Regions from separate parts of the Geothermobacter hydrogeniphilus genome, predicted to be linked through region 3. Evidence: riboswitches for the same ligand, from Rfam matches in the RefSeq annotation. Region 3 holds a riboswitch; each other region holds the start of a gene.

Region 1 (9,912 bases), on a different contig from region 3:
GGAGCCGGAGATGCTGCAACGCTGGCAGCAGCTCAAGCTCGAAGAGAAACTTGCCGCCGCCGGCAAGGGCAAGCCGACCTTCACCCTGCACGACGGCCCGCCCTACGCCAACGGCCATATCCATATCGGTCATGCCCTCAACAAGATCCTCAAGGACATCATCATCAAGAGCAAGCGGATGCAGGGTTTCCACGCGCCCTACGTCCCCGGCTGGGACTGCCACGGGCTACCGATCGAACTGAAGGTGGATCAGAAGCTCGGCAAGCAGAAACGGGAAATGAGCAAATCCCAGATCCGCAAGGAGTGCCGCAACTACGCCCGGGAATGGGTCTCCATCCAGAGCGAGGAATTCCAGCGTCTCGGCATCTTCGGCGACTGGCAGCATCCCTACCTGACCATGACCGACGGCTATGAAGCGGCCACCGCCCGTGAACTGGCCCGCTTCGCTGAACGCGGCGGACTTTTCAAGGGCAAGAAACCGGTCCACTGGTGTTCTTCCTGCGTCACCGCCCTGGCCGAGGCCGAGGTCGAGTACGCCGATCACAGCTCGCCGTCGATCTACGTCAAGTTCCGCTTCAACGGTGAATTGCCCGATGAATTGCGGGAGGTCGTCGGCGACAAACCGCTCGATTTCGTCATCTGGACCACCACCCCGTGGACCATCCCCGCCAACCTCGGCATCTGTCTCAACCCGGCCCTTGACTATGTGGTGGTCGAAAGCGGCGACGAGCTGCTGGTGCTGGCCGAGGGGCTGAGGCAGAACGTCATGCAGGCCCTCGGGCGCGAGGACGGCAAGGTGATTGCCACCTTCGATGCCGGCCTCTTCGAACGCCAGACCTGTCGCCATCCCCTCTACGCACGCGACTCGCTGATCATCCTCGGCGACCATGTCACCCTGGAGGCGGGCACCGGCTGCGTCCACACCGCCCCCGGACACGGCATGGACGACTACATCGTCGGCCTCAAGTACGGTCTTGAGGTCTACAACCCGGTCGACGACTACGGACGCTACCGCGACGACCTCGAGCTGTTCGGCGGCATGAAGGTCGCCGAGGCCAACGGCGCCGTCAACGACAAGCTGAACGAGGTCGGCGCCCTGCTGCAGGCCTCGAACATCTCCCACAGCTACCCGCACTGCTGGCGCTGCAAGAAGCCGATCATCTTCCGCGCCACCGAGCAGTGGTTCATCTCGATGGAGGCCAACGAGCTGCGGCAGAAGGCGTTGACCGCCATCGACCAGGTCGAGTGGATCCCCCACTGGGGCCGCGACCGGATCTACAACATGATCGAGAACCGCCCCGACTGGTGCATCAGCCGCCAGCGCAGCTGGGGGGTGCCGATCACCGCCTGCTACTGCAGCAAGTGCGGCCATGCCCTGGCCGACGGCAGAACCATGCACCACATCGCCGACCAGTTCGAAGAGGGCGGCTCGGATATCTGGTTCGAGAAGGAGGCGAGCGAGCTGCTGCCGGAAGGGACCGTCTGCCCCGAATGCGGCGGCGATGAGTTCCGCAAGGAAACCGACATTCTCGACGTCTGGTTCGACTCCGGCGTCTCCCAGGCGGCGGTGGTCGAACCGCATCCGCAACTGCAGTACCCGGCGGATCTCTACCTGGAAGGGTCCGATCAGCACCGCGGCTGGTTCCACAGCAGCCTGCTGGCCGCGCTCGGCGCCCGCGACCGGGTGCCCTACAAGGCGGTCCTGACTCACGGTTTCGTCCTCGACCAGAACGGCCGGCCGATGTCGAAGTCAGCCGGCAACGTCATCGCCCCGGAGAAGGTCATCAAGCAGTACGGCGCCGAGATCCTGCGTCTCTGGGTCGCCACCCAGGATTACCGCGATGACAACCGGGTCGGTGACGACATCCTCAAGCAGGTCTCCGAGGCCTACCGGCGCATCCGCAACACCGCCCGCTACATCCTCGGCAATATCCACGATTTTGACCCGGAGACGGACCTGGTCGCCACCGACGACATGCTCGAAATCGACCGCTGGGCGCTGTCGCGGCTGGCAGCGCTGACCGAGCGAATGAAGCGCGCCTACGACGAATACCAGTTCCACGTTCTCTACCATGCGGTTCACAACTTCTGCAGCGTCGACCTCAGCTCTTTCTACCTCGACGTGCTCAAGGACCGGCTCTACACCGCCCCGGCCAAGAGCCTTGAGCGGCGCAGCGCCCAGACGGCCATGTACCGCATCCTCGATGCGATGACCCGCTGGATCGCCCCGGTACTCTCCTTCACCGCCGACGAAATCTGGACCGAGCTGCCGGGCGAGCGGGAAGAAAGCGTCCACCTGGCTGAATTTCCGGCGAGTTTCGACGAGTTGCGGAATCTTGATCTGGAAGAACGCTACAGCCGCCTGCTGCAGCTGCGTTCGGCCATCTCCAAAGCCCTGGAGGAAGCCCGCAACGCCAAGCTGATCGGCCATTCCCTCGATGCCCGGGTGACCCTCGCCGCGGCAACCGGTCCCTGGCGCAAACTGGCCGAGGACTACCGAAATGAACTGGCCACCCTGTGCATCGTTTCCCAGGCGGAGCTGGTGGAAGAGTTGACCGACGGCAAGGCCAGTGACGAGATCCCGGAACTGGTTATCCGCATCGACAAGGCGGAGGGTGAAAAATGCGAGCGTTGCTGGAACTACAGTCAAAGCGTCGGCGAGGAAGAAGCCCGGCCGACCGTCTGCCGGCGTTGCCGTGAAGCCCTGGATGCCTGACGTGCCGCTGCGCTATCGCATCCTGGTCGGCATCAGCCTGCCGCTGCTGCTGCTTGATCAATGGATCAAGTTCTACATCGACCGCAGCTTCGCGCTCTACGAGTCGGTGCAGGTGATCAAGAACTTTTTCAACATTACCTACGTGCGCAATCGCGGCGCGGCCTTCGGCATGCTGGCCGACAGTTCACTGCGCATGCCGCTGTTCATTATCATCGCCATCGTTGCCGGCGGGGCCATTCTCTTTTACCTGCATCGCATGACCGATGAGCAGAAGCTCGGCGCCACCGCCCTGGCGCTGATCTTCTCCGGCGCCATCGGCAACCTGGTCGACCGCATCCGCCTCGGCGAAGTGATCGACTTTCTTGACGCCCACTGGTACGGTCACCACTGGCCGGCCTTCAACATCGCCGACTCGGCCATCACCGTCGGGGTCGGACTGCTGATACTGGACATGTGGCGGGAGGATCGCAGGAAGAAGCGTGAGGACGCTGCCGACTGACCGCCTGCTGAAATTGATCGACATGCCAAGGAGGGATTCATCCATGAAACGCCTGATCGCCTCGGGCCTGCTCATCCTGCTTCTGGCCCTGACCGGCTGCGAGTGCCTCAGCGGCCTCGGCCGTGACATGCAGAAAGCCGGAAACTAGGTCGAACACGAAGCGGATAAACATAAATAGGGGCATTGACAACGCCCCGCGAAAAGAGTATAAACCGTTCTGCCGTACCGACAGGGTACGGTCTGGAAGAAGACGTGTCGGGGCGTAGCGCAGTCTGGTAGCGCACCTGCTTCGGGAGTAGGGGGTCGGAGGTTCAAATCCTCTCGCCCCGACCATTCTTCTTTCCAAAAGCACTTCCCAACCGGGAGGTGCTTTTTGGATTTGAGGGGCTTGAGAGAGGATTTGAAGCGGAGCGAGCGCTGACTGAATGTCAGAGGAGCAGCCAGGGATGGCTGCGGCAGCGAGTGCAGGGGAGCCGACGCAGGTTTGACCGGGAAGGTCGAACCGTAGTGGGCAAATCCTCTCGCCCCGACCATTCTTCTGCAAAAAATTCAAAACAGCCCCACCCCCGAAAAGGGAATGGGGCTGTTTAATTTTACTTCCCGTCGAGAGACCCTGCCGCAGTTCCCCCCTTCACCCAATCACCCCGTTCATGATCGCCGCCAGGGTCAGGCCGGCGGCCAGCAGCCAGAGGCTGACCCCCTGGGCCAGGGGACGGATACCGACATTTTTCAGAATCTCCCGGGTCAGCCCGGCACCGATCAGGAACAGGGTGACCACCAGCGCCTGCCTGGCGATGCCGGCCAGGTTCCCCCAGAGCGAGGCGAACTGCGGCAACAGGGTACGGACCCCGGCGGCAACGATAAAACCGACAATGAACAGCGGTACCCTGGCCTTTCCCCCGGACTTGCTCATCCAGGCCGCGCCCATCACAAAGGGCACGATCCAGATCGCCCGGGTCAGCTTGACCGTGGTACCGGTTGCCAGCGCGGCCTGGCCATAGGCGGCCGCGGCGCCGACGACACTGCTCGTGTCATGGATCGCCAGCCCGGCCCAGATGCCGAACTGGTGCTGGCTGAGATGCAGCAGGTGGCCGAAGAACGGGAACACCAGCAGGGCCACCGAATTCAGGGTGAAGACCGTCGCCAGCGCCAGCGCCGCTTCATCATCCCGAGCCTTGATCACCGGCGACATGGCGGCGATGGCGCTGCCGCCGCAGATGGCGGTGCCGAAGGCGATCAACGCCGAGGTGTTTTTCTCGGTCCGGAAAAAACGCCCCAGCAGCAGGCCGACCAGCAGGGTCAGGGTAATGCCGATGATCGAATAGACGATCGAACTGCGACCGACCTGCCATACCTGCCCGAGGCTGAGACCGAAACCGAGACCGACCACCGAGATCTGCAGCAATTTGCGACTCCAGTCCGCTGACATTTCAGGCCAGGGATTGCCGAGCAGCAGGCTGAACAGGATTCCGGCAATCAGGGCATGGGCGGTACTGATCATCGGCAGGGCACAGACCGCCAGCAGGGCCAGGAAGAGAATTCTTTTCACATTGGCTGTCGTCATCCGACATCACTCCTTGGCATCTTTTCTTCCATTGAACAAACAATCTTCTTCGGCTGTAAAAAAAATAGGCTTCCCCTTATCCTAAGTCCAATATATATTTCTTTAGAGAAATATCAGTTAAATTGATAAGGAGTCCCGATGGCCATCACCCTCAGGCAACTGGAAGTGTTCGTCGCGGTGGCGCAGGAAGGCAATGTCACGCGCGCCGCCGAGGCGTTACGGATCTCGCAGTCGGCGGTCAGCATGTCGCTGGCCGAGCTGGAACGGCTGCTGGGAGAGAAGCTGTTCGATCGGCGGGGGAAACGTCTGCTGGTCAATGACCAGGGGCGGGTGATGATCCCCAAGGCGGTGGATGTGCTTGCCCGCGTGACAGAAATCGAAACCACTTTCAGCGGTCCCGACGACCGGCTCGCGGGCCTGCTGAGGATCGGCGCCAGTTCCACCATCGGCAACTACCTGATGCCGAGGATACTGGGAGACTTCACCGCGGAACATGCTGAAGCCCGGCTCTCCCTGGATGTCGGCAACACCGAACAGATCGTCCAGGAACTGCTGCATTTCAACATCGACATCGGCTTCATCGAGGGGTTCTGTCACCAGACGACGATCGAAACCATCCCCTGGCGCCAGGACCACCTGGCGATCCACGCCGGCGCCGACCACCCGCTGGCCAAAAAGAGGAACATCTCTGTCGATGACCTGATGGCGGCCCGCTGGATCCTGAGAGAGCAGGGATCAGGCACCCGGGAAGTGTTTGAAACGGCGCTGGCGGGAAAACTGGGGAACATCCGCGTTTACCTGGAGTTGGGCAACACCGAGGCGATCAAGGAGGCGGTGGAGGCGGGGCTCGGCATCAGCTGCCTATCCCTGCTGGCAACCCGCAGGGCCCGCCGGAGCGGCGCCCTGGTGGCGCTGCAGACCCCGTTCCTTGACCTGCGGCGCAACTTCTACCTGCTGCTGCACGGCGAAAAATACCGCACCAGGCTGCTGCGACGGTTCATGGCCTTCTGCGCCCCGGCGGACAACAGCTCAACCTCGTTTTCTCCTTGACAGCGGCCCTCCTTCCACCGTATTGATTTGACACAATTTTGTCTGTCCACCGGTGCCCGAGAGGGCCGTGACGCTGACTTAAATCGGCGTCACGAGGGAAGTGGGGTGCAAATCCCCCGCGGACCCGCCGCTGTAAGCGAGGACGAAGGGCCGATAGACCACTGATCCCCGAGGATCGGGAAGGCGGCCCGGAGGATGATTCGTGAGCCAGAAGACCTGCCGGCCGGACCCCCCACAGGAACCTCCCCGGGATGGGAGGGTGGATAAAGCGGCCCTTCAAAAACGAGAAGCCCGTGCCCTCTGCAACGAGTGCGCGGGCTTCTGCTGTTTTTGCCCTTTTTTTACTCTCTTCACAACCCAGGGACCAGCCCTGCGCCGGTGCGTCGGTCATCGGCCGGGAATCAAGCAGGAGGAACCATTTGATGAAGAGAAGTTGTCTTGCCCTGGCGCTCGGACTAAGCATGCTGAGCTCTACCCCGGTCCCGGTTCGCGCCGCGACCCTCGACCCGGTGGTGGTCACCGCAACCCGCAGCGCCCGGCCAAAATCACAGCTGGCGGCCTCGGTGACGGTGATCACCGCTGATCAGATTGCCGCCACCGGTGCCACCCGCCTCGATGAAGTACTGCGCAATGCCGTCGGCCTGCAGACCACCAGCAGCGGCCCGGCCGGCGCCATTGCCACCCCGAGCATTCGCGGTTCGGAAGGCGCCCAGGTGCTGGTGCTGCTCGACGGCATCCGCCTCAATTCACCGCAGAACGGCCAGTTCAACCTCAGCAACCTGCCGGTAGCACTGAGCGAGATCGAGCGGATCGAAGTCCTGCGCGGACCGGCCTCGGCCCTCTACGGCACCAACGCCCTGGCCGGGGTCATCCAGATCTTCACCCGCACGCCCGATACGGAACCGCAAACCACGCTGAGCTGGAGCGAAGGCCGTTTCGAAACCCGCGACCTGAGTTTTTCCACCACCCGCAGAAAAGACAACATGCGCTACCGCCTCGGCGCCGGGCTGGACCGCTCGCAGGGCTACCGGACCAACTCCGACCTCGACCAGACCAACCTGGAGGGGATGCTCGGCTTCGATCTCGGCGGCGGTTACGACCTCAGCCTGTCAGGCTTCTATCTCGACAAGGAGAACGGCGTACCGGGTTCGACCGCCTGGCCCAGCCCGCAGGCCCGGCAACAGGACAAAAACACCCTCGCCGCCCTGACCCTGACCGGCCCGGCCGGTCCCCTGGCAATCACCCTCCGGCAAAGCTATGAACGGCGCCGCAACGACTACCGGGATCCGGGCGGCTGGACCCCGGTCGACGACACCCATATCGTTGAAACCTTCGGCACCGAGTTGTCGGCCGCCTGGCAGAGAGGTGCGCACAATATCCTGTTCGGCGGCGACTTCTACGATGACAAGCTTGACTCCACCGCCAGCGGCAACCACGATGAGAACCGCTGGTCGCTGTTCGGTCAGGACCAGATCGAAATAACCTCCCGGCTCAGCCTGCTGCTGGGCCTGCGCTACGATGCCCACTCCGAGTTCAACAATGAGTTGAGCCCGCGGGCCGCGGCCCTCTTCTCGCTGACCGAGAGCACCCGCCTGCGGGCCTCGGTCAGCCGTGCCTTCCGTGCCCCGACCCTCAATGACAGATACTGGCCGGCAACCAGCTTCGCCAGGGGAAATCCCGACCTCGATCCGGAAACCGCCTGGGAATATGAACTGGCCCTCGATCAGCAACTGGGCGACCGCGGCGAGCTCACTCTGGCGGCCTTCCGGCGTGACGCCAAGGATCTCATCGACTGGCGCGCTGACAGCAGTTTCGTCTGGAGCCCCGTCAACGTCAACGAAGCCCGCATCTGGGGCGCCGAAATGGAGCTTGACCTGCAACTCTGCGAACTGCTGAAAAGCGGCGCCAACTACACCTACCTCTATCCCAAGGACCGCGCCACCGACCGTTTCCTCGACAACAAGGCCCGCCACCAGGTCCATCTCTTCCTGGAAGTCGGTCCGGTCAAGGAAGCCCGGCTGCGCCTTGACGGCCGCTATCTGAAGTACTATGCCGACGCCACCCGCGACGGGACCGGCTACGTGGTGCTGGATGCCAGCTTCTCCCGGCCCTTCGTCCTCGACAACGGCATCACCTTCGACGCCCGGATTACGCTGAAGAACCTGCTGGACAAGGATTACGAGGAAAACAGCGGCTATCCGATGCCGCCGAGGGAACTGTTCGCCGGCATCACCACCTATTTTTGAGGGAGGGAAGACGGTGGTGCCGGGGCGGTCGATACCCGTTTCGGCCGCCTTGGAACGTTAGGGGGCTGATATGCCGCCACGGGGGGTACGGTATATTCTTTCGGGTTTTCATGGTTCCCCTGTGTAGCCCGTTTGTTTGCCACCCTGCGCAGACAGGTTCACGTACCACCACTGCCGGGCGTGGCCACGGAAGCGCTGCAGGTTTCGTCATCTGTATGGTTGCAAGGGGCAGTGTCCATGCCCGCCGCAGGCGATGGCCCTTTTCTGCTTCCTCTTTTGGGCCAGCAAAAGAGGAAGGCGGCGGGCGGGGCCGCGACCCCGCGGGGTACTGCGAGGGCGGTTGAGACGCACCCGTCTGCGGCGTTGCACTCAGCCTTCAACGGTAGTGCTGGGGGAGGGATAGAACCTTCCTCCCGTGGAAGCCACTGAACGGAGGGGACGACCGGCGGAAACAGAGACATGAATGTCTGAGGCGCTGGCGGGCGCCCCCGCCGGTTTGGGGTTTTGGGGTGGCACTGGAGGGGCGTCCGGCGGACGCCCCCCCGGTATTTACAGCATCATTTTACACACCCCCCCGTTTCCGCATATAATAATCCCCCCGGATGGACCGGGAAAAAACCGAGGTCTTCGTGAAGCACATCCTCTCCCTCAGCCTGCTGCTCTGTTTTCTCCTTTCGCCGCTCACGGCCGGGGCCGCGGTCTGGACCGATGCCATGGGGCGCCGGGTCGAAATCCCGGACCACCCGCGGCGCATCGTTTCGCTGGTGCCGGCGGTGACCGAGATCCTCTTTGCCCTCAAGCTTGATGACCAAATCGTCGGTGTCACCCGCTTCTGCGACTGGCCGCCGGCCGCACTGGCCAAACCGAAGGTCGGCGGCTATTCCAACCCCAACCTCGAAGCGGTGCTGCTGCGGCAGCCCGACCTGGTCTTCATCTCCGCCGACTCCGCCAGCCCCGCCCTGCTGACGCGAATGGAAGGACTCGGCCTGACCGTCTATGTCGTCTACCCGCGCGGCATCAAACAGACCATCACCATGATCCGCAATATCGGCCGGGTCACCGGCGCGGCATCCCGCGGCGAACAACTGGCCGGGAAACTGGCGACCACCGTCGCCCGGGTCGAAAAAGCGGTGGCCGGGCTGCCCCGCCCCCGGGTGCTGTTCTGCGTCATGACCCGACCTTTGACCGTGGCCGGCCCCGGGACCCTGGTCGGCGACCTGATCGAGGCGGCCGGCGGTGAAAATGTCGTGGCCGCCGGTGTCAGCCGTTATCCGACCTGGGGCAGCGAGGCGCTGCTGCTGGCCGACCCGGATCTGATCGTGGTCTCTCCGCATCCCGGCACCCCCAACCCGGCCGACCTGTTCTCGACCTGGCCGGAGTTGACGGCGGTGAAAACCGGTCGCGTTGTCAGCGTCAACCCCGACTGGGTCCATCGCCCCGGACCACGCCTCGGCCTCGGGCTGACCGCCCTGGCGGCAGCCTTTCATCATCTCAACCCCGCCTCGCTGCGGGTGGAGGAACGGCCATGAAGTCCCGCTCTACCCTCGGCTGGCTGCCGATCCTGACAGCCGCCCTGGCGGTTGCCCTGCTGCTGTCGCTGCTGGCCGGTTCGCTCACCCTCTCACCGGCGGAACTGCTGGCGGTGCTGCTGGGACGGGCGGAATCACCGACCCATGCCGCCATCGTCCTGAAAATCCGCCTGCCACGGGCATTGCTGGCAGCGCTGGTCGGTGCCGCCCTCGGCGCTTCAGGGAGCGCGTTCCAGGCAGTGCTGCGTAATCCCCTGGCCGATCCTTATATCCTCGGTGTCTCCGGCGGCGCCGCCCTCGGCGCGGTG
Region 2 (9,912 bases), on a different contig from region 3:
TCATCGGTCCAACCTGGTAGATGTAGACATCCGGCTGCCGGGCGAGGACCGATTCCGGGTTGAAACGAACCAGTTTGCGCTGGCTCGGGGCGAGCAGAACACCTCCTGCCCGGTTGACAATGTCGGCCACGATGTGACCGCTGCCGGCAACGATGAGCGGCATGGCGGTTATTTCAAAGATCACTTTCGGCGTGGTGGTGAGCGGTCTGAGATCGGTCAGTTTCTGCCGCTGGCGGGCAATCAATCGTTTGCCGGCGGTTGGTTTGTCCAGCGTCGCCGCCAGTTCGCCGATCTGCTGCAGGATTTCATCGAGGGTGCGGGGGTGATAGGTGAAAACCGGTGCGTCGATCGCGGCTGCCATCTGCTCTGAGAAAAACCGATTGGAGGAGATAATCAACAGGTCAGGGGCGAGTGAACGGATAATCTCCAGGTTGGGATGAATGTGTGAGCCGACCTGGCGGGCGCGGGGGAATCCTTTGAGGTTCCGGGTCACTCCGACCACCTGGTCCGCCACGCCCAGTTTGAGCAGAATGTCGCCGGCGGCCGGGGCCAGCAGGACGATACGCCTGGCGGCGACAGCTTCAGTGCTGAAACAGAAAAGCAGCAGTACCAGTAGCAACTTGGACATTGTAAGTCTCCGTAAGCAGTGCGGGGGTCAGTTGCGCCCGGTGTACGTCGGCCAGCAGGCGCCCCTCTTTCAGCAGCAGAAAGCGGTCGAAAAAGCGGTGTGCGAGATTGATGTCGTGGACCGGCGCGACGATGGTTTCCGGCCGCTCTCTGAGCAGGGAAAAAATTTCCAGGGCATGGCGGATGTCGAGGCCGGCGTTCGGCTCATCGAGATAGAGCAGCGGAGCCTGCTGGTTGAGGACCCGGGCCAGCATCACCCGGCGTTTCTCTCCCCCGGAGAGCTGGTTGAACGGCCGTTCGGTGAGGTCCTCCAGGTCGAACCGGGCCAGCATCTCCGTACTCAGCTGCCGGTCCTCGGCGCTGAAGGCATTCCCCTGCCGATGGGGGAAGCGGCCGAACAGCACCACTTCGAAGACGCTGAACGGGAAGATAACGTCACTGAACTGGGGCAGCAGGGCGAACAGCCGCGCCCGCCGGATCATGGGGATTTTCTGCAGCGGCTCGTTGTCGTATCGCACCCGCCCTCCGGATGGCGGCAGCAGTCCGGCGAGCAGCTGCAGCAGGGTCGTTTTGCCGCAGCCGTTTTCTCCGAGGATGGCGACCTTCTCTCCCGGGGCGATTTGCAGCCGGTCCAGTTCCAGGGTGAACCGTCCCCGTCGGAAGTGCAGCCTGTCGACGCTCAGTTCAGCCATGCCAGAACCTTTCCCGGCGGGTCTGCAGCAGGTAGAGGAAAAACCCGCCGCCGAGCAGGGCGGTGACGATGCCGACCGGCAGTTCGGCACCGCCGGGGATGATGATGCGGGCCAGGGTGTCGGCGGCGGTCAGCAGCAGGGCGCCGAGCAGAGAGGAATAGAAGAGGTTGTGGCGCATGTCGCTGCCGAACAGGCTGCGGGCGATGTGCGGAACGATCAGGCCGACGAAGCCGATGATGCCGGTGTGGCTGACGGCGACGGCGACCAGCAGGGTGGCGATGACAAAGGCAAAGCTGCGCAACCGATGGACGTTGACGCCCAGGGTCTGAGCCGAATGTTCGTCGAGAGCCAGCAGGTTGAGCTGCAGGGCCCGGCGGGTGAACAGCAGGTAGGCGACGGCAAAAACCGTCACACAGACCAGCAGCTTTTCCCAGTCGACGACGAAAAATCCGCCCATCAACCAGAAGACGATCGAGGACAGGGAATCCTCGAAATAATACTTGGAAAAACTGATCACCGCCGAGGCGACGATGTTCATGACAATCCCGGCCAGGATCATGCTTACCGGGTTGATGAAGCCGTCCCTGCGGGCCAGGCGATAGACCAGCAGCAGCCCGCCCAGCCCGGTCAGCAGGGCAACCAGCGGCACCAGCGACAGGGGAATGCCCAGGGCGATGGCGAGGACCGCGCCCAGGGCGGCCGAGGATGCTGCCCCGGTGGTGAAACTGTCGGCCAGGGGATTTTTCAGGGTCAGCTGGTAGACGCTCCCCGACAGGCCGAGCATGGCACCGATCACGGCGCTGAACAGTACCCGCGGCAGCCGCAGTCCGAACAGGATGTCCCGTTCCACCGCCGTCAGATTGAAGGGATGGATGGTTGTCGAACCGAGCAGGCAGGAGCCGATCAGGGTCAGAACGAAGAGGAACCAGAGCAGCCGTTTCATGCCTGCACCCTGGCGACCACCCGGCCGGCGAGCAGAAACAGGCCGACCAGCATGATCAGCAGCACCGGAAACAGCCCGGTTTCGACCGCAGCCCCCGGCAGCAGGGTCGAGCGTATCAGTCGCGTTGAGTAGGTCAGCGGCGAGAGAGCGGCCAGCAGACGAACCGGAAGCGGCATCTGCGCCACCGGAAAGAAGGTGCCGGAGAGAAACATGATCGGCGTGATCAGAAAGGCGTTCATGGTCGCCTGGTCGCTGTGGTTGCGTACCAGCAGGGCGACCACCAGCCCGAGCAGGGCGAAGATGCCGAGGTGCAGCAGCAGCGCCAGCAGAAACAGTGGTCCGAAGTGCAGTTGCACACCGCACAGCAGGCTGTAGCAGGCGATGACCAGCACCGGGATCAGTCCCCTGGTGATACCGTAGCTCATCTCGCCGACCACGATTTCCCAGCGTCGGATCGGTGCCAGCAGGTATTCTTCGAACACCTTGAAGTAGAAGCGGGCGATGTTGATTTCGGTGGCGATGCCGTAACTCTGGTTCATGCTGCTCATGGTCAGCAGCCCCGGCAGCAGAAAGGCCAGGTAGCTCAATCCGTCCACCCGGGCGTTGCTGCCGATGCCGTAGCCGAAGGCGATCAGGAACAGTCCCGGTGAAACGGCAGCCGAGAGTACGGTCTTGACCAGCTTCCTGCGCAGGATCAGGATCTCCCGCAGATAGATGCCCCGGACGCCGTTCAGCATCGTGCCTCCAGCCGTTTGCCGGTCAGGCGCAGAAAGACATCTTCAAGGGTGGTCTCACGGATGCGCACCGACATCTCCAGTTGTTTCAGTCGTTCGAGGGCCGCTTCCCGGGTGGTGAAAAATTCGTTGTCCAGGGACTCTTCCCGGTAGATGTCGAGGACGAAATGACCGGCCTGCTGTTTCAGCTCGGCCGGGGTGCCTTCGGCGATAATCCGTGCCCGATCGATGATCATGACCCGGTCGGCGAGGCTGTCGGCTTCTTCGATATAGTGGGTGGTGAGAAAAACCGTACACTGCTGTTCCTGGTTGATGCGACGCAGAAAGGCCCACATGCGGCGCCGGCTGTGCGGGTCGAGGCCGACCGTCGGTTCGTCGAGAAACAGGATCGTCGGCTTATGGAGCAGGGCGCGGGCGATGACCAGTTTGCGCTTCATGCCGCCGGAGAGTTTGCCGGCCGGGGTGTCGCGTTTTTCGTTCAGGGCGGCGAAGTCGAGGCAGAAATTGATCCGTTCGCTGAGCTCCCGTCCGCCAAGGCCGAACAAACGGCCGTGAACCCGCAGGTTCTCACGGACCGTCAGTTCCTTGTCGAGGTTATTGTGCTGGGGCACGACGCCGATCATTTTTTTGACGGCCAGTCGTCCCGGGTCGAAGTCTTCTCCACGATAACGGATGTGCCCGCGATCCGGAGAGAGCAGCCCGGTCAGCAGATTGATCGTCGTGGTCTTCCCGGCACCGTTGGGGCCGAGAAAGGCGAACAATTCCCCCCGGGCGACCCGGAAGCTGATTCCGTCGACCGCGCGGGTTTTCCCGAATCGGCGGCAGAGGTCGATGACTTCGATTTCAGCTTGCATAGAAATAAAAAAAGGTCCGCACCACCCCGGCAGGGGCGTGCGGACCTTGCGTTTTTAAGATCCGGGCAGTCCACTTTCCCTGAACCCCGGGGAAGAATGTGGCGGGTTCGTTCCGGCAGGTCTTCTGGCTCGCGAATCATCCTCCGGGCCGCCTTCCCGATCGTATTGATCAGTGGCTGTCGGCCCTTCGTCCTCGCTCACAGCGGCGGGTCCGCGGGGGATTTGCACCCCTCTTCCCTATCAAGCCCCGTCGGGGCACCGGCGAACAGGTATTCTCAATGGTCCGCATTTTTAACATGAAGCAGGTGCCGCTGACAAGGCCGGTATCCCGCCGAGTTCGGGTTGTTGACTTAAGTATTCGAGATCGATAAAGTACCTGACATTGGTTTCAGGTGTCCGCTTATCGTGGATGAAAAGGGAACCCGGTGTAAATCCGGGACGGGCCCGCCGCTGTGACCGGGGACGAACGTCGCATGAGAGCCACTGATCAATGCGATCGGGAAGGCGCGACAAGTAGCTTGATCCGGAAGTCAGAAGACCTGCCTGAAACGTTGTTGATTTCCTGTGGCGCAGGCTGTCAACGGCAGCTGGATTCTGGGATACAGACAGGGAAATCCCGGATCAATTATTTTAATTGGTCCGGGATTTTTTTATTCCGGGCCGTAAACACCGGAGGTCCCTATGAAAAAGTCGGTTGTTTTTACGGTCGCCCTTGCTTTTCTTTTGTCCACCCAGATGGTTCAGGCAGCGGAGTATAAAGTTGTGCACAAAAACGGAATTGTTCTGGCAATGTTCGGCACGACGGTTGAACCGGCGCTGCAGGGGCTGCTCAACATCCGGGATAAAATGAAAAAAGCCTATCCCGAGACCCCGGTTCGTTTTGCTTTCACCTCAAACATCATCCGGAAAATCTGGCAGAAAAGGGCTGCCGATCCGGCCTACATCAAGGCCCATCCGAATATCCCGCCGGAGATTCTTCATGTCCAGGGACCGCTGGCCACCATCGCCAATTTCCAGGATGACGGCTATGACACCCTGGTGGTGCAGCCCACCCATATTGCCCCTGCCGAGGAATTTCTTGACCTGACCGCCTATGTGGATGCCCTGGCATCCATTGACACCATCAAGAAAAAATTCAAGCCGTTCAACAAACTGGTTATCGGCCGCCCCATGCTGGGAACGTTCGGGGTTGAACACCCTTATGCCGAAGATATCAAAACAGCAGTCAGGGCGATGCGGGAGGATGTGGACCGGGCAAGAAAAAATGGTGCCGCGCTGGTCTACATGGGCCATGGCAATGATCATTTTCCCTCGGGTGGCTCCTACCTGCAGTTCGAACACGAGATGAACAAGGTTTATCCCGACGTCAAAACCGTCATCGGCACGGTTGAGGGCTACCCGGCAGTCGAGCAGGTCCTGGAGACGTTGAAAAGATCAGGGGTCAAAAAGGTGGTGATCCGAGCCTTTATGATCGTTGCCGGCGATCATGCCACCAATGATATGGCCGGTCCGGAGAAGGATTCATGGAAATCCATCTTTGAAAAAGAAGGGATCGAGGTTCTTCCCTACCTGCACGGCATGGGAGAGAATGACCGGGTCGCGGATATCTTCGTCAGGCACGCTGCTGATGCTGCCGCGGATGCGGGCATTGTCCTGAAATAGAGACCGCCCGGATGCGGGATCATTTTGTTCAACCCGGCGGTTCAACATCCTGTTGAAGCTGCAGACGCCGATCAGGAGGGTAGAATCAGCGCGATCAGGTCGAACAGCGGTCCCGGATAGATGCCGAGCAACAGGATCGCCAGCAGGCAGACGCCCAGCACGGTGTGTTCACTCGCACTGCCCCGGTCGAGACAGAGATCCCGTTCACGGGCGAGAAACATGACGATCACCGGACGCAGGTAGTAGTAGAGCGAAACCAGCGAGGCGAGGATGCCGAGCAGGGCGATGCCGAGGTAGTCGGCCTTGAGGGCGGCGTGGAAGATGTTGAACTTGGCGATGAAACCGGCGGTCGGCGGGATGCCGGCCAGCGACAGCAGGAAGAAGGCCAGCGCGCTGCCGCGCCGCGGGTGGTGATAGCCGAGGCCGCGCAGATCCTTGTAGTTCTGCGGTTCCTCCCCCTGGATGGCGAAGGCGGTCAGCACTCCGAAGGCGCCGAGGTTGGAGAGGGTGTAGACCACCAGGTAGAAGATCACCGCGCTGCGGCCGGTTTCACCTCCGGCCAGCAGGCCGATGGTGACGTAGCCCATGTGGGCGACCGACGAGTAGGCGAGCATCCGCTTGATGTTGTCCTGGCGCAGGGCGCAGAGGGTGCCGAGGATGATCGAGGCGGCGGCCAGCGCCCAGAGCAGCGGTGCCAGCGCTTCCAGTCCCCGGCCGATGCCGAGCATCAGCGCCACCAGGGCGGCGAACACCGCCCCCTTGGACCCGGTCGAGAGCAGGGCCGTGATCGGTGCCGGTGCCCCCTGATAGACGTCCGGGGTCCAGAGATGGAAGGGCACCAGTGAGACCTTGAAACCGGCGGCACAGAGGATCAGCGCCCAGCCGAGCAGGCCCAGGGGGCGCATCCGGTCGCCTTCGAGCAGCGCCTGGTGCATTTCGGCGAAATGGAAGGTTCCGGTTGCCGCGTAGATCAGGGCGATGCCGAAGCTGAGCAGGCCGGTGGCGACGATGCCCATCACCAGGTATTTCAGCCCCGCCTCGGTGCCGCGCGGACAGGTCTTGTCGATGGCGATCAGGATATAGAGCACCAGGGTGAAGGATTCCAGGCCGACCAGCAGACCGACCAGGGAACTGGCCGAAGAAAGCAGCGCCATTCCCGCGGCGGCGAACAGCACCAGGGCCGGATACTCCCCGGCGGGGAAGCGGCGCGCCCGGCCGTAGCGCGGTGAGAGCAGCAGGGTCATCGCCGCCAGCAGGCTCCAGAGAATGGTGAAGAAACGCGCGTAGGGGCCGCTGCTGAACATACCGCCGACTTCGGCCACCGGCGGCGGGCAGCCGCCGGCGGTGAGGGCCGCCAGCAGGGCGATGGCCACGCCGGCGCCGATCAGGGTGTTGCGCCGCGGCCACCAGGCGCCGGCCATCAAGATCGCGGTGGCACCGAGGGCGAGGATCAGCACCGGCAGCAGGGCGAGCAGTTCGGCGCCGCTCATGGCAGACCTCCGTGGGCGGCGACCAGCGGTGCCGCCTGCTCAAGCAGAATTTTTACCGGCAGATGCAGGTGGGCAAGGAAGGTCTCCGGATAGAGCCCGAGCCAGAGAGTGAAGAAGACCAGTGGTGCCAGGGCCACCACTTCCAGGGTGGTCAGGTCGGGCCATGGATGCCCGGGAGGGCGCTCACCCCAGAGCAGTTCCTGGACCATCCGCAGGATGTAGGCGGCGGCGAACACCACCCCGACGACCGCCAGCGCGCCCCACAGGGGCCGGACCTGGAAGGTGCCGGCGAAGACCAGGATCTCACCACTGAAATTGGCCAGTCCCGGCAGGCCGAGGGAGGCCAGGGCGAAGAACAGAAAGAAGCAGGAGAAGATCGGCGCTTCCTTCCACATTCCGCCCAGCTTGGCCAGTTCGCGGGTTCCGGTACGGCGGCGCAGCATCGACACCAGGGCGAACAGGGCGCCGGTGGTCAGCCCGTGACAGAGCATCAGCAGGATCGCTCCCTCCAGGGCCAGCACGTTGGCGGCCGCCAGGCCGAGCATGATCATCCCGAGATGGGAGACCGACGAGTAGGCGATCAGGCGCTTGACATCCCCCTGGATATAGGCGCACCAGGCGGCGTAAAACAGCCCGACCAGGGCCAGAAACGCCAGCAGCGGCAGGCTGGCCGCGGCACTGGCCGGAAACAGCGGGAAGGCGAAACGGAGGATACCGAACACCCCGGTCTTGAGCAGCAGCCCGGCCAGATCGAGGGAGCCGGCCGCCGGGGCGACGGTGTGCGCGTCGGGCAGCCAGGTGTGCAGCGGCACCACCGGCACCTTGACCAGGAAGCCGAGCATGAAACCGGCGTAGAGCCAGGGTTCCCAGGCGCCGCAGTCGGTGTTTCGGAGGGCTTCAAGGGCGAAGCTGTAGTCGCCTGTCTGCCGGCCGTGCAGCAGGTAAAGGCCGATGATCGCCAGCAGCATCAACAGCGAGCCGGCGAGAGTGAAAAGGAAGAACTTGACCGCGGCATAGACCCGCCGACCGTGGCCCCAGATGCCGATCAGGAAGAACATCGGGATCAGCATCACCTCCCAGAAAAGGTAGAAGAGCAGCAGGTCGCTGGCCAGAAAGACGCCGAGAATTCCCGCCTCCATCAGCAACAGCAGGGCGTAGAAGAAGGCCGGGTACTTTTTCTGATGCCAGGAGATCAGCACCGCGATCACCTGCAGGAAGGTGGTCAGCACCACCATCAGCAGGGAAAGACCGTCCATCGCCAGGGTGAAACGCGCTCCGAGCCGCTCGATCCAGGGGTAGTCCTCGCGCAGGTACCAGCCGGCGGCATCCGGCTGCTGGCAGAACGCCCAGACGCACAATGCCAGCATCACCAGCGTGGTCGCCAGGGTGACCGCCCGGCACAGGTCCGGTTTGCGGCGGAAGAGCAGGCAGAGTCCGGTCCCGGCCAGCGGCAGCAGCAACAGCAATGTCAGAGCAGGAAAGGAGGTCACCTTTTAGCGTTTCCCTTTATCAAGAAATTGATCCACAGTCATCTCACATCTCACATCTCACATCTCACATCTCACATCTCACATCTCACATCTCACCCTTTAACCATCTCCAGCAGAAACCAGCCGAGCATCAGGACCAGTCCCCAGGCGAAGCCGTGCAGGTAGGTGCTGATGCGGCCGGTGGCCAGCTGCCGGGTGCGATCACCCTGTTTCTGGGTTGCGCCGGCCAGGCCGTGCAGGGTCGCTTCGATCACCGTCTGGTCGAGGCCCAGGCCGCAGAAGCGGGCGAGGGCCCGAAAAGGCTTCAGCAGGCTCCATTCAACCAGGCGATCGGCCTGCCAGCCGTGCAACAGGAAGCGTTTGTACCAGGCAGGGCGTTCGCCGGGAAAAGAACGATAGAGTCCGACGGCGGCGAACAGGCCGAGAGCGAACAGGCACACGGCGGTCACCGTCAGCGCCAGTTCGGTGGCATGATCGACCAGCGGTTTCGCTTCACTTCCGGTCAGCAGACGATGCAGCAGTTCCTGCCCGCCCCAGGCCGCTGGAAGATTGAACAGTCCGCCGAACAGGCCGAGCAGGGCCAGTGGCGGCAGGGTCCAGCGCATCAGCATCGGCAGCGGATGCGGTTTCCCGGGGCTGCGCGGCGGGCCGGTAAAGACCAGGAAAAAGAGGCGGAAGCTGTAGAAGCTGGTCAGCAGGGCGCTCAGCGTGCCGAGCGCCCAGGCCAGGCGCAGTCCGTTTCCTCCCGCGGCGTACGCGGCTACCAGGATGCCGTCCTTGGAGAAAAAGCCACCGGTCAGCGGTGCTCCCGCCAGGCACAGCAGGCCGGCAAGAAAGAGGACCGTGACCAGGGGGGATTTTTTCGCCATCCCGCCCATCTTGTAGATGTCGTTCTCCTCGTGACAGAGGTGGATGACACAGCCGGCGCCCATGAACAGCAGGGCCTTGAAGAAGGCATGGGTATAAAGGTGGAACATCGCCCCGGAAACGCTTCCGGCGCCGACGGCGATGAACATGTAGCCGATCTGGCTCATGGTCGAGTAGGCCAGCACCCGCTTGATCTCCCGCTGCGCCAGGGCGCAGGTGGCGGCATAGAAGGCGGTCAGTCCGCCGACCAGGGCGATGGCGGTCATGCCGGTCGCCGACAGGGAGACCAGCGGGAACAGCCGGCAGAGCAGGTAGACTCCGGCGGTAACCATGGTTGCGGCATGGATCAGAGCCGAAACCGGGGTCGGCCCGGCCATGGCATCGGGCAGCCAGGTCATCAGCGGCAGCTGGGCGCTCTTACCGCTCGCCCCGGCCAGCAGCAGCAGCACGATGGCGGTGATCGAGGCAGCCGGGAGCTGGCTGGCGAAGGCATTGATTTCGGGAATCCCGAGTTGGCCGGAGGCGGAGAACAGCCACAGCAGAGCGATGGCGA
Region 3 (9,912 bases):
TAGGACGCGACTTTGTCCGGATTCGAGACATTAAAAAAGCTGTCCTTTTCATAACGGCGCAGCCCGAGGCTGTCGACGGTGACGGCCGCGGCGGTGGCGGCGATCATGCCGTCCCTGGCAATCGCGGTATCAGCCTTGGCCCCCAGTCTGGAAATACCGAAGAAACCGATGCCGGTGGTGACTGCCAGTAACAGGGCGAAGATTGTCAGGACGATGAAAAACTGGATACCGATTCTGAAATTCTTGAGCGAAACCATATCTAATTCCCCCTTCAGACCAAGGATTGCCCTGGGCCGGATGTGTTAAACTCTTTACAGTTTAACCTGTTGCCCTTATCGACATCCCGTTCAAGCTCCTTAAGAAAAAAATAATTTTCGCCTATGCCGACCGTTCCCGGAGACAAGAATACCGAATTGATTATTTTCTACGATGGTTCCTGCGGACACTGCGCGCGGGCAATCTCCCGCTACCGTCGGCTGGCGCCGAGTGGGCGGTTTCAATGTGTCGATGTCAGCGGTGACCACTTCTGTGCCGGAGATTATGGTCGGGAGTTGGGCAAGTTTATGGCCCAGATGCACGTGCGGGACAAGGTCGGGGGCTGGCACCGGGGGATCGACGCGCTGCTGCTGATCTGGGCATTGCTGCCCGGATGGCGTTACCGGTGGCTTTGCCGAATTCTGCGCCGCCCCGGTTTCCATACCCTGGCCGACATCGGTTATCGGACCTTTGCGGCCAACCGGCATCGCTGGTCCGGCCATGGGAGATGAACCCCGACCATGGGATCAGGCAAAAACAAAAACCCCGCCATTCCGGCGGGGTTTTCATCACAGGTGACCTGCTGAAGAGGGCGTCCGGCAACCAGGTTTCGTCCCTTGTACCAATGGTGGCCCCAGGAAGTGCGCTTCAGGCTTCCCACTGCATCGGCGGGCCTGCACACCACGCCTTGCCGGAGGCGGGACTGTTACGCAAGCTGACGAACCGGCTGGCCGAGGACGCCGTCTCCAGCATGTCATTGGTCCTGCTTGACCATCTTTTCGACTGAAGCCGGTAGATGGTTTAGGGATAAAAAAAGGCCGCCGATGGATTTCGGCGGCCGGTTCTGAAAATTCTTGAATTGCTGAGAGTTGTCTGGTCCGATTTCGGGCTCAGGCCGGTGCCGGGGCAACGAAAGTGCGCGCGCCAAGCTCCTCGTCGAGTCGCAGCAGGCCATTGCCGTCATCGCCGATGCGTTCCAGCTTGCGCAGGATCAGGCCGAAGTTGGATTCCTCCTCAACCTGCTCGGTGACAAACCACTGCAGGAAAATCTGTGCTGCGTGGTTGCCCTCATCCCTGGCCAGATCCATCAGTTTGTTGATGCTGGCGGTGACGAACCGTTCATGTTCGAGACTGTACTGGAAAGCGGCCAGCGGGGAGTCGAAACCGTTCTGCGGTGCGTCGAAGCCGCGCAGGTCGGTGCGACCGCCGGCCTCGGTGATGAAGTTGAAGAATTTTTCGCCATGGGTCAACTCTTCCAGGGCCTGGATACGCATCCAGGAGGCGATGCCGGGCAGGTCCTCGGATTCGAAATATCCCGCGATGGCCAGATAGAGATAGGCCGAATAGAATTCATTTTTCATCTGCTCGTTGAGAGCGCCCTGCAGTTTGTCGCTGAGCATGCCAGCCTCCTTTTGGGAATGAGATGGGGATGAACTCATGTATATCATGGGGTCGGTCCCTTGCCAACCGCGGGGCTGATTCCATGAATCTCAGAAAAACAAAAAGGGCGGAACCGGTCGGTTCCGCCCTGAAAAGGATTTTTGATCAGGAGGTGTTACTTGGTATCGGCGAAAATAATCTGTTTCAGCCCGTCCAGCGGCAGGTTCTCACTGCCGAGTTCGAGGGTGAAGGGATTGCGGTAGGTATAGGTGATGAATGTGCAGTCACAGTCAGAGGGCAGAAAAGCATCACGAAGGATGAATTTCTTGCCGTCCGATTTGCGGGTCAGTTCGATCTGCCCGGAGCTGATTTCGTTGCCCGACATGCTGTAATTGACCTTGGGGCTGTCGAGAAAGAGAATTTCCGACACGGTTTCCAGGGGGACTTCAATCGGGGTTCCATTCCACCAGCCTTTGACCAGGGTGCGGTCGATCTGGAAGAAGCTGACTTCCTGTCCGTCCAGGGTGATGCATTTGCCGGGCCGGGCGTCGGCCGCCAGCGAAACACCCACCTGAAGGGACACCAGCATGACGGCAACGGCAAGCAAGCGTACCCACTTAGCAACTTTCATTTCAGATCATCTCCTTAACTGCGATGTTCAAAGGAATTCGTACCCTCGTCAGGGTTATTTCAGGCCGGTAAGGACCGGCGACAATCGGCAGTATGACCGGGGGGAACCGTGTGCCCGGGCGGTTCCCGGGTGATCGCTCCGGCATCCTGCTGCGGGAACAAACTGTCCCGGAAGGCGCTGATGCCGGAAAATCTCTGTATGCTTAGCAATTCCGCAAAAAAAAATCAATGATTTTTCACTCTTTGTACCGACCCCGGGAGTGAGACCCAAATCCACCGGCAATTTCGGGATTCGGCTGTCGTTACGGCTGAATCTGCTTCGTTGCCTTCACCGCTTCGGTGCTCAACGTAGCTCGGCTACGTCTACGCCCGAGTCGGCGCGGCGCCTCGCATCTCCACCAGTTCCGCCACCCTCGGTCCACAAAACAGCCGGTGGATTTGGGTGGGACTGAATCGCTTGTAGCCGCGCCGGGCGCCGTGCTACAGTCCGCCCGGAGAGAGCGTCAACCCGTAATCGGAGCCGACCATGCACATCCGTTCTGCCGAATTTATCCAGAGTGCCACCCGACCGGGCAACTACCCGCCCGAGCAGGGTCCGGAGATCGCTTTTGCCGGGCGTTCCAACGTCGGCAAGAGCAGCCTGATCAACAACCTGGTCGGTCGCCGCAAGCTGGTGCGCACCTCGCGGACACCGGGCCGGACCCAGTTGCTCAATTTCTTCCGCATCAACGACCAGTTCTGTATGGTCGACCTGCCGGGCTACGGGTTTGCCAAGGTGCCGCCGGAGGTGAAAAAAGCTTGGGGGCCGATGGTGCATACCTACCTCGCACAGCGTGCCAGCCTGCGCGGCGTGGTCTGGCTGCTCGACTGCCGCCGGGTTCCCAACGACGAGGACCTGCAGCTGCTTGACTGGCTGGAGGAGTTGCAGATTCCGACCATCCCGGTGATCACCAAGATCGACAAGGTCAAGCGCAGCCAACGGCTGAAACAGCTCAAACCGATTCTGGCGACGACCGGGCTGCCGGCCGATGCCTTCAGTTCCTTCTCGGCCCTGTCCGGGGAGGGGCGCGAGGATGTCTGGGAGCGGATCGTCGAGGCTCTTGGCCTGGATGGCGAGGTCGGGGAATGAACGGCTACCAGTGGATCGGGCTGATCGGCGGACTGATGGTCGCCTTCGGTTTCGTGCCGCAGATCATCAAGGTTCTCCGTACCCGCTCGACCCACGACCTGTCACTCTTCATGTTGTTGATCATCTTCATCGGCGGTCTTTTCTACACCACCTATGCCTTTCTCGCCGGTGACCCGGTGTTTATCATCATCAACCTGTTGGCGACCGGCAATACTCTGCTGCTGCTGATACTCAAGCTCATCTACCGCTGAATCCGGGTGAATCCGTTGACACCGGTCGTACCCCTCTGTTAGTTATGGACGCCTGACATAACCTGGGTGTCCGCCGTAGAGATTACGGCGGAAGAATAGGGAAGAGGGTGCAAGTCCCTCGCTGCCCCGCAACTGTGAACGGTGACGAACGCCGCTAGTACCCAGTACCCCATAATACTTATCGTATTCTGCTGGTTTATTTGCCGCGCCGACTACGTTGCACTTTTCAGTTGCATAGCTACGGCTATGTAACTGAAAGTGCGCCTTGCCGGCTCGCCAAATCCCGGCGCAATCTTACGAAGTTTTACGAGGTACTGGGTACCAGAGCCACTGCCGGAGAAATCCGGTGGGAAGGCGCGGCCGGAGGATGATCCGTAAGCCAGGAGACCTGCCCGGATGCAGATGGATGCTGGATTTTTCGCGGGAGAGGTCCGGGCAGCGCCAGCCACAGATGGCAGCGGACCCCGGACCCCTTTGACAGGTGCGGGGTTTTTTCATGTCGGCAGACAGGGTTGGACTGCTGCAGGTCTATACCGGGGACGGCAAGGGCAAGACGACCGCCGCCACCGGTCTGCTGGTGCGCGCCCTCGGCCAGGGGCTGCGGACACTGCTGGTGCGTTTCCTCAAACCGGCCGTACCGCGTTCGGGTGAGTTGATCATTCTGGAGCAACAGACCGGACTTGAAATTATCGATGCCGCCAAAGGGGTGATCGGCCGGCAGGTCGATCCTGAAGAGATGCGGGCCAATGTCACCGCAACCTTCGACCTTGCCGCGCAGCGACTGCGGACCGGTGATATCGAGCTGGTGGTGTTCGATGAGATTCATGGCTGTCTCAATCGCGGCTACCTCGATTTCGAGCGGTTCGCCGGTTTCCTCGATCAGCGGCCGGCCGCCCTGGAGGTGGTCTGCACCGGGAGACGGGCTCCCGTGGAACTGCTTGAACGTGCCGACCTGGTCACCTGTATGCAACTGGTAAAACACCCACACGAACAGGGGATCAAAGCCCGAAAGGGGATAGAATACTGATGTCGCGCCTGGTTTTTATTACCGGCGGGGCGCGTTCGGGCAAGAGCAGTTATGCCCAGCGGCGCTGCGAGGAACTGCCGGGGACATTGCTCTATGTCGCCACCGCCCGGGTTGAGGACGCGGAGATGGCGGAGCGCGTCACCCTGCATCAGCAGCAGCGGGGTGAACGCTGGGCGCTGCTGGAGGAGCCGCTTGATCTGTCTGCCCGGCTGCCCGATGTCACCCCGGGCCGCTCGGCAGTGCTGCTCGACTGTTTGACTCTGTGGCTGACCAACCAGCTGTTCGCTGCCGGCGAACAGCCCGTTCCGGTGATCGCCGCGGCGGAGCAGTTGATCGAAACCCTGCGTCGACTGGATATCCCGGTCTTCGTCGTCAGCAACGAAGTGGGCAGCGGCATTGTCCCCGACAATGCCCTGGCGCGCACCTTTCGTGACCTCGCCGGCAGGGTCAACCAGCTTTTCGCCGCATCAGCGGACGAGGCCTGGTTGCTGGCCAGCGGATTGCCGCTGCGATTGAAATAACCCTGACCTGAATCAGTGAGTTTCTGCTGGATGGAGAATGCAAGTGCCTGGTCTGCATGAGATTTTCAGAAATCTGCAGCGCACCCACAGGTTCGCTGGTGATTTTTGGGGAGCTCAGGCAGGTCAATGACTTGTGCTGTCCGCCGACAAGGAGCTCACTGATTCAGGTCTGAATCAGGAGAATGTTTCATGCCGTCAATTGATCTTCATACCGCCCTCGACCGCATCAAGCCGGTCGCTGATGAGAAACTCGCTGAGGCCCAGGCGCGTATCGACAGCCAGGCCAAGCCGCAGGGGTCCCTCGGCCGGTTGGAGGAATTCGCCCGCCGTTATGTTGCCATCACCGGTCGCGACAATATTCGCAGGAAGGTTGTTTTCACGTTTGCCGGTGACCACGGCGTGGTCGCCGAAGGGGTCAGCGCCTTCCCCGCCGAGGTGACCCCGCAGATGGTTCTCAATTTCATTGACGGCGGTGCCGCCATCAATGCCCTGGCGCGACACGCCGGTGCCGAAGTGATTGTCGTCGACATGGGCGTCAATTACGACTTTCCGCCGCTGGACGGCCTGCTGCAGAAAAAGGTCGCCAGGGGCACCGCCAACCTTGCTGAAGGTCCGGCGATGAGCCGTGAACAGGCTGTCGCGTCCCTCGTGACCGGCATCGAGCTGGCCTTTTCCTGTGCCGAGGACGGCATCGACCTGGTCGGTACCGGCGATATGGGGATCGGCAACACCACCCCTTCATCGGCGATTCTCGCTGCGTTTTCCGGGCTGCCGGTTGAAGACCTGACCCATCGCGGCACCGGCATTGATGATGCTGGCCTGGCGCGCAAGCTCTCCGCCATCCGTCGTGGTCTGGAGATCAACAGGCCTGATTCCGGAGACCCCGTCGACGTGCTGGCCAAGGTCGGCGGTTTCGAGATCGGCGGTATCGCCGGACTGGTGCTGGGGTGTGCCGCGGCCGGTCTGCCGGTCGTGGTCGACGGCTTCATTTCAACCGCCGGGGCGCTGATTGCTTCGGAGTTGCATCCTTCGGTCAGGGATTACATTTTCGCCGCCCACCAGTCGGTGGAGATCGGCCACAGGCACATGCTGCAGCGTATCGGTCAGCAGCCGATCCTCGATCTTGATCTGCGGCTCGGTGAAGGGACCGGCGGCGCGCTGGCGATGAGCCTGATCGAGGGGGCGCTGCGCGCCTATCGGGAAATCCGCACCTTCGATGATGCCGGGGTATCGGCAGGGGGCGATCGGTGAAACGGGAGTGGGATGATTTCCGCGTCGCGGCCGGGTTCCTGACCGTGCTGCCGACGGTGCGCGAACTGGACATGCCTCCAGAGAGGCTGGCGCGCAGCATGGGACTGTTCCCGGCGGTCGGCCTGGCCATGGGACTCGGCCTGGTGATTATCGACTGGCTGCTCGGCGCCCTGATTCCGCGGCCGGTACTTGACGGCCTGCTGGTACTGGTGCTGATCCTCGTTACCGGGGCGCTGCATCTTGACGGTATCGCCGACCTGGTCGATGGTCTCGCCGGCGGTCGCGGTGATCGTGAGCGTACCCTGGACATCATGAAGGACAGCCGGGTCGGGGCGATGGCGGTGGTCGGGGTGGTGATGCTGCTGCTGCTCAAGTACCTGAGCCTCTACAATGTTCCGCTTGAGCACAAGAAGGCCGCCCTGCTGTTGATGCCCTGCGCCGGACGCTGGATCCAGGTGGTGCTGGCGGCCTTCTGTCGCTACCTGCGGCCGGAAGGGACAGCGGCGGCTTTTGTCGAACAGGTCGGGGAAAGGGAAACTCTGCTGGCAACCGCGACCCTGCTGCTCGCCTGTTTCATCCTGTTCGGTCTGAAGGGAGTCCTCCTGCTTTTTCTGTTGGGTCTGGCGGCCGTGGTGCTGATCCGTTATTTTGACACCCGGCTCGGCGGCGTGACCGGAGATGTTCTCGGAGCGGCGACTGAAATTGTCGAGGTGCTGAGCCTGATCCTGGTGCTGGCGGTGGTGTGAAAGGGCCGATGAAAAACGCCCGCCTGCGGCGTTGCCCTCATCCTGTGTCAACGACGTACCTTCAGGTACGCCTTATTCCACAGGACTTCGGGCGCCTTGCATTCGGACATTTTTGATCGGCCCGGGGGGCTTTGGAAAGAAGGGGATCGTGATGACTGAAAAGACGCGGATTTACCTGGTGCGGCACGGTGAGGTTGAGGGGCATGGCGTCCGGCGCTACAACGGTCAGAATGATGTGTCCCTGACGGCAAGGGGACAGGCCCAGTACGGGTTGCTGAAGGAGCGCCTGGCCGGGAAAAACCTGGCCGCAGTTTATAGCAGTGACTTGAGCCGCTGCCGGTTCGGCGCCGAACTGGTTGCCGCTGCACATGACTTGCGGCCGACCTGTTTCGAAGAGCTGCGGGAGCTGCATATCGGCAAATGGGAAGGGCTGACCTGGGACGAAATCCGCAGCCGCTGGCCGGACGAATGGCAGGCCCGGCTTGACGACCTGGTCCATTACCAGGTCGAAGGGGGCGAGAGCCTGCGGCAGATGGCGGACCGGGTTCGTCCTCTGCTCGCCGAATTGATCGAACACCATCGCGGTGAGGAAATCGTTATCGTCGCTCACGGCGGTGTCAACCGGGTGATCCTGCTCGACGCCATCGGCGCGCCGCTGGAAAGGATGTTCCACATCGAGCAGAGCTTCGGTTGCCTGAATGTCATCGATTACTGGGCCGATGGTTATGCCACAGTGCAGCTTTTGAACGGTTAAAAAAAGGTAGCCACCAAGCCACCAAGAGCACCAAGAAAATCTCAATAAAACCTGAATCAGTGAGTTTCTGTTTGATGGAGAGAGCAAGTGCTTGACCTGGATACGATTTTCAAAAATCTAAGGCGCACCCTTAGGTTCGCCGGTGATTTTTGGGAAGCGCAGGCAGGCCAATGAATTTTTCTTTAAGCATTTTGTCCTTGGTGTCCTTGGTGTCTTGGTGGCTCCAAAAAGGTTTCGATTGAAATGCTCTCACCCCTGATCATCGCCGCGCCGGCCAGCGGCAGCGGCAAGACCACCCTGACCCTCGGGTTGCTGGCGGCCCTGAAACGGCGCGGGCTTGAAGTCGCGCCCTTCAAGGTCGGGCCGGATTTCATCGATCCCGGCCATCACGCCGCCGCCTGCGGACGGGTCAGCCGCAACCTCGACGGCTGGATGTGCGGAGAACCGGCGGTGCGTTCAACGTTTGCCCGTGGCAGCGCCGGTACCGATCTCGCCGTCATCGAAGGGGTGATGGGACTGTTCGACGGCGCTTCGGGAGATTCGGATGAAGGGTCGACCGCCGAGATCGCCCGCTGGCTGGAGGGGAACATTCTGCTGCTGGTTGACGCCCGCTCCCAGGCGCGCAGCGCCGCCGCGCTGATCAAGGGATTTGTCGAATTCGATCCACGGCTGCGGTTTGCCGGGGTGGTTTTCAACCGTGTCGGCAGCGCCCGCCACGAGCAGCTGCTGCGCCAGGCTGTCGCCGCAACGCCGGGGCTGCCGCCGGTGGTCGGCTGCCTGCCGCGCGAGGGCGGTGTCGCCCTGCCGGAGCGCCACCTGGGGCTGGTGACGGCGGCGGAACAGGCTGCCGATTTTGTCGCCCTGGCGGACCTGGTTGAGAACCATCTTGATCTTGACAGGTTGCTCAGCGGGCTGCGGGAGACAAATGCCCCGGCACCGGTCTTCGGTCAATCCCTTCCTCATGGAGATGGGGTGGGGAGGAGGGGCCGTGTCCGCATCGGGGTGGCGCGTGATGCCGCTTTCTGCTTCTGTTACCCGGAGAACCTCGAGCTGCTCACGGCGGCCGGTGCCGAACTGGTTTTCTTCTCGCCGCTGGCCGACACGCTGCCGGAGGATCTTGCCGGCCTCTACCTCCCCGGCGGCTATCCGGAACTGTTCCTCGACCGGCTCGGGGACAATGGCGAACTGATCGGCCAACTGCGGACGGCAGCTGCAGCCGGGTTGCCGATCTACGCCGAATGCGGTGGGTTGCTGCTGCTCTGCGAAGGGTTGAACGATAAACCCTTGAGCGGCATTTTCCCGGCCCGGGCAAAGCTGCTTGGAAAGCGAAAATCCCTGGGTTATCGCGAAGTGACCTTTACGGCAGATACCCCGCTGGGGCCGGCGGGAACCGTTGCCCGCGGTCACGAGTTTCATTACTCTGCACTCGAGATGCCCGTCTCGGTGCCGCGTGTCTACGCCTTGCGCCGCAAGGGCGGTGCCGCGTCGGGGAGCGAAGGATTCAGCTGCAAAAATGTTCTCGCCAGCTATGTGCACCTGCATTTCGGCGGCAACCCGCAGCTGGCGGAGAATTTTGTGCGATTTTGTGAAAGAAAAAAACGTTAGCCACCAAGGCACCAAGAGCACCAAGAAGGGCAAAAGCCCCCAACGCGGAGGTGGAGAGAGGCAGAGGGGGAGAGAAAGCCAAAATCTTTTTTTTGGGGTTTAAAACCAAAAGCTGATTTTTGTTTTTCTCAGCGACCTCTCCACCTCAGCACCTCCCCGTTAAAAAAGGGTTTTCTTGGTGCACTTGGCGTCTTGGTGGCAGCATTAAAAGAGGAGGACGTTTCATTGGCAACCCAGATCGAATCGGCCCGCCAGGGCATCATCACCCCGCAGATGGCGGCGGTGGCGAAGAATGAAAATCTCGGCGAAGAATTCGTGCGTCAGATGGTCGCCGAGGGGAAGGTTGTCATTCCCAACAATACG

The links. Region 3 has a riboswitch for cobalamin ahead of B5V00_RS08440 (cob(I)yrinic acid a,c-diamide adenosyltransferase). Riboswitches for the same ligand answer to the same signal wherever they lie in the genome.
Region 1: linked by a shared signal. The riboswitch ahead of B5V00_RS15600 (TonB-dependent receptor plug domain-containing protein) and the one ahead of B5V00_RS08440 (cob(I)yrinic acid a,c-diamide adenosyltransferase) in region 3 are both predicted to bind cobalamin.
Region 2: linked by a shared signal. The riboswitch ahead of B5V00_RS05095 (sirohydrochlorin cobaltochelatase) and the one ahead of B5V00_RS08440 (cob(I)yrinic acid a,c-diamide adenosyltransferase) in region 3 are both predicted to bind cobalamin.

Annotation. Positions count from the first base shown of each region.
Region 1 covers NZ_NAAD01000030.1:17,204-27,115, forward strand. Annotated here, with positions in the region: gene ileS (isoleucine--tRNA ligase) at 1-2,716, shown strand, start outside; gene lspA (signal peptidase II) at 2,709-3,215, shown strand; gene B5V00_RS17655 (entericidin EcnAB) at 3,259-3,363, shown strand; tRNA gene B5V00_RS15585 (tRNA-Pro) at 3,472-3,548, shown strand; gene B5V00_RS15590 (YeiH family protein) at 3,847-4,779, opposite strand; gene B5V00_RS15595 (LysR family transcriptional regulator) at 4,918-5,829, shown strand; cobalamin riboswitch at 5,863-6,064, shown strand; gene B5V00_RS15600 (TonB-dependent receptor plug domain-containing protein) at 6,291-8,075, shown strand; gene B5V00_RS15605 (ABC transporter substrate-binding protein) at 8,705-9,604, shown strand; gene B5V00_RS15610 (FecCD family ABC transporter permease) at 9,601-9,912, shown strand, end outside.
Region 2 covers NZ_NAAD01000004.1:122,506-132,417, forward strand. Annotated here, with positions in the region: gene B5V00_RS05070 (ABC transporter substrate-binding protein) at 1-628, opposite strand, end outside; gene B5V00_RS05075 (ABC transporter ATP-binding protein) at 582-1,319, opposite strand; gene B5V00_RS05080 (FecCD family ABC transporter permease) at 1,312-2,262, opposite strand; gene B5V00_RS05085 (ABC transporter permease) at 2,259-2,999, opposite strand; gene B5V00_RS05090 (ABC transporter ATP-binding protein) at 2,993-3,850, opposite strand; cobalamin riboswitch at 3,946-4,128, opposite strand; cobalamin riboswitch at 4,224-4,411, shown strand; gene B5V00_RS05095 (sirohydrochlorin cobaltochelatase) at 4,532-5,512, shown strand; gene B5V00_RS05100 (NADH-quinone oxidoreductase subunit N) at 5,584-7,002, opposite strand; gene B5V00_RS05105 (complex I subunit 4 family protein) at 6,999-8,492, opposite strand; gene nuoL (NADH-quinone oxidoreductase subunit L) at 8,585-9,912, opposite strand, start outside.
Region 3 covers NZ_NAAD01000009.1:39,508-49,419, forward strand. Annotated here, with positions in the region: gene B5V00_RS08405 (methyl-accepting chemotaxis protein) at 1-257, opposite strand, end outside; gene B5V00_RS08410 (thiol-disulfide oxidoreductase DCC family protein) at 381-767, shown strand; gene B5V00_RS08420 (ferritin) at 1,146-1,655, opposite strand; gene B5V00_RS08425 (hypothetical protein) at 1,811-2,266, opposite strand; gene yihA (ribosome biogenesis GTP-binding protein YihA/YsxC) at 2,792-3,394, shown strand; gene B5V00_RS08435 (SemiSWEET family sugar transporter) at 3,391-3,645, shown strand; cobalamin riboswitch at 3,702-3,832, shown strand; cobalamin riboswitch at 3,913-4,032, shown strand; gene B5V00_RS08440 (cob(I)yrinic acid a,c-diamide adenosyltransferase) at 4,142-4,672, shown strand; gene cobU (bifunctional adenosylcobinamide kinase/adenosylcobinamide-phosphate guanylyltransferase) at 4,672-5,193, shown strand; gene cobT (nicotinate-nucleotide--dimethylbenzimidazole phosphoribosyltransferase) at 5,383-6,444, shown strand; gene cobS (adenosylcobinamide-GDP ribazoletransferase) at 6,441-7,190, shown strand; gene cobC (alpha-ribazole phosphatase) at 7,342-7,944, shown strand; gene B5V00_RS08465 (cobyrinic acid a,c-diamide synthase CobB) at 8,188-9,549, shown strand; gene thiC (phosphomethylpyrimidine synthase ThiC) at 9,775-9,912, shown strand, end outside.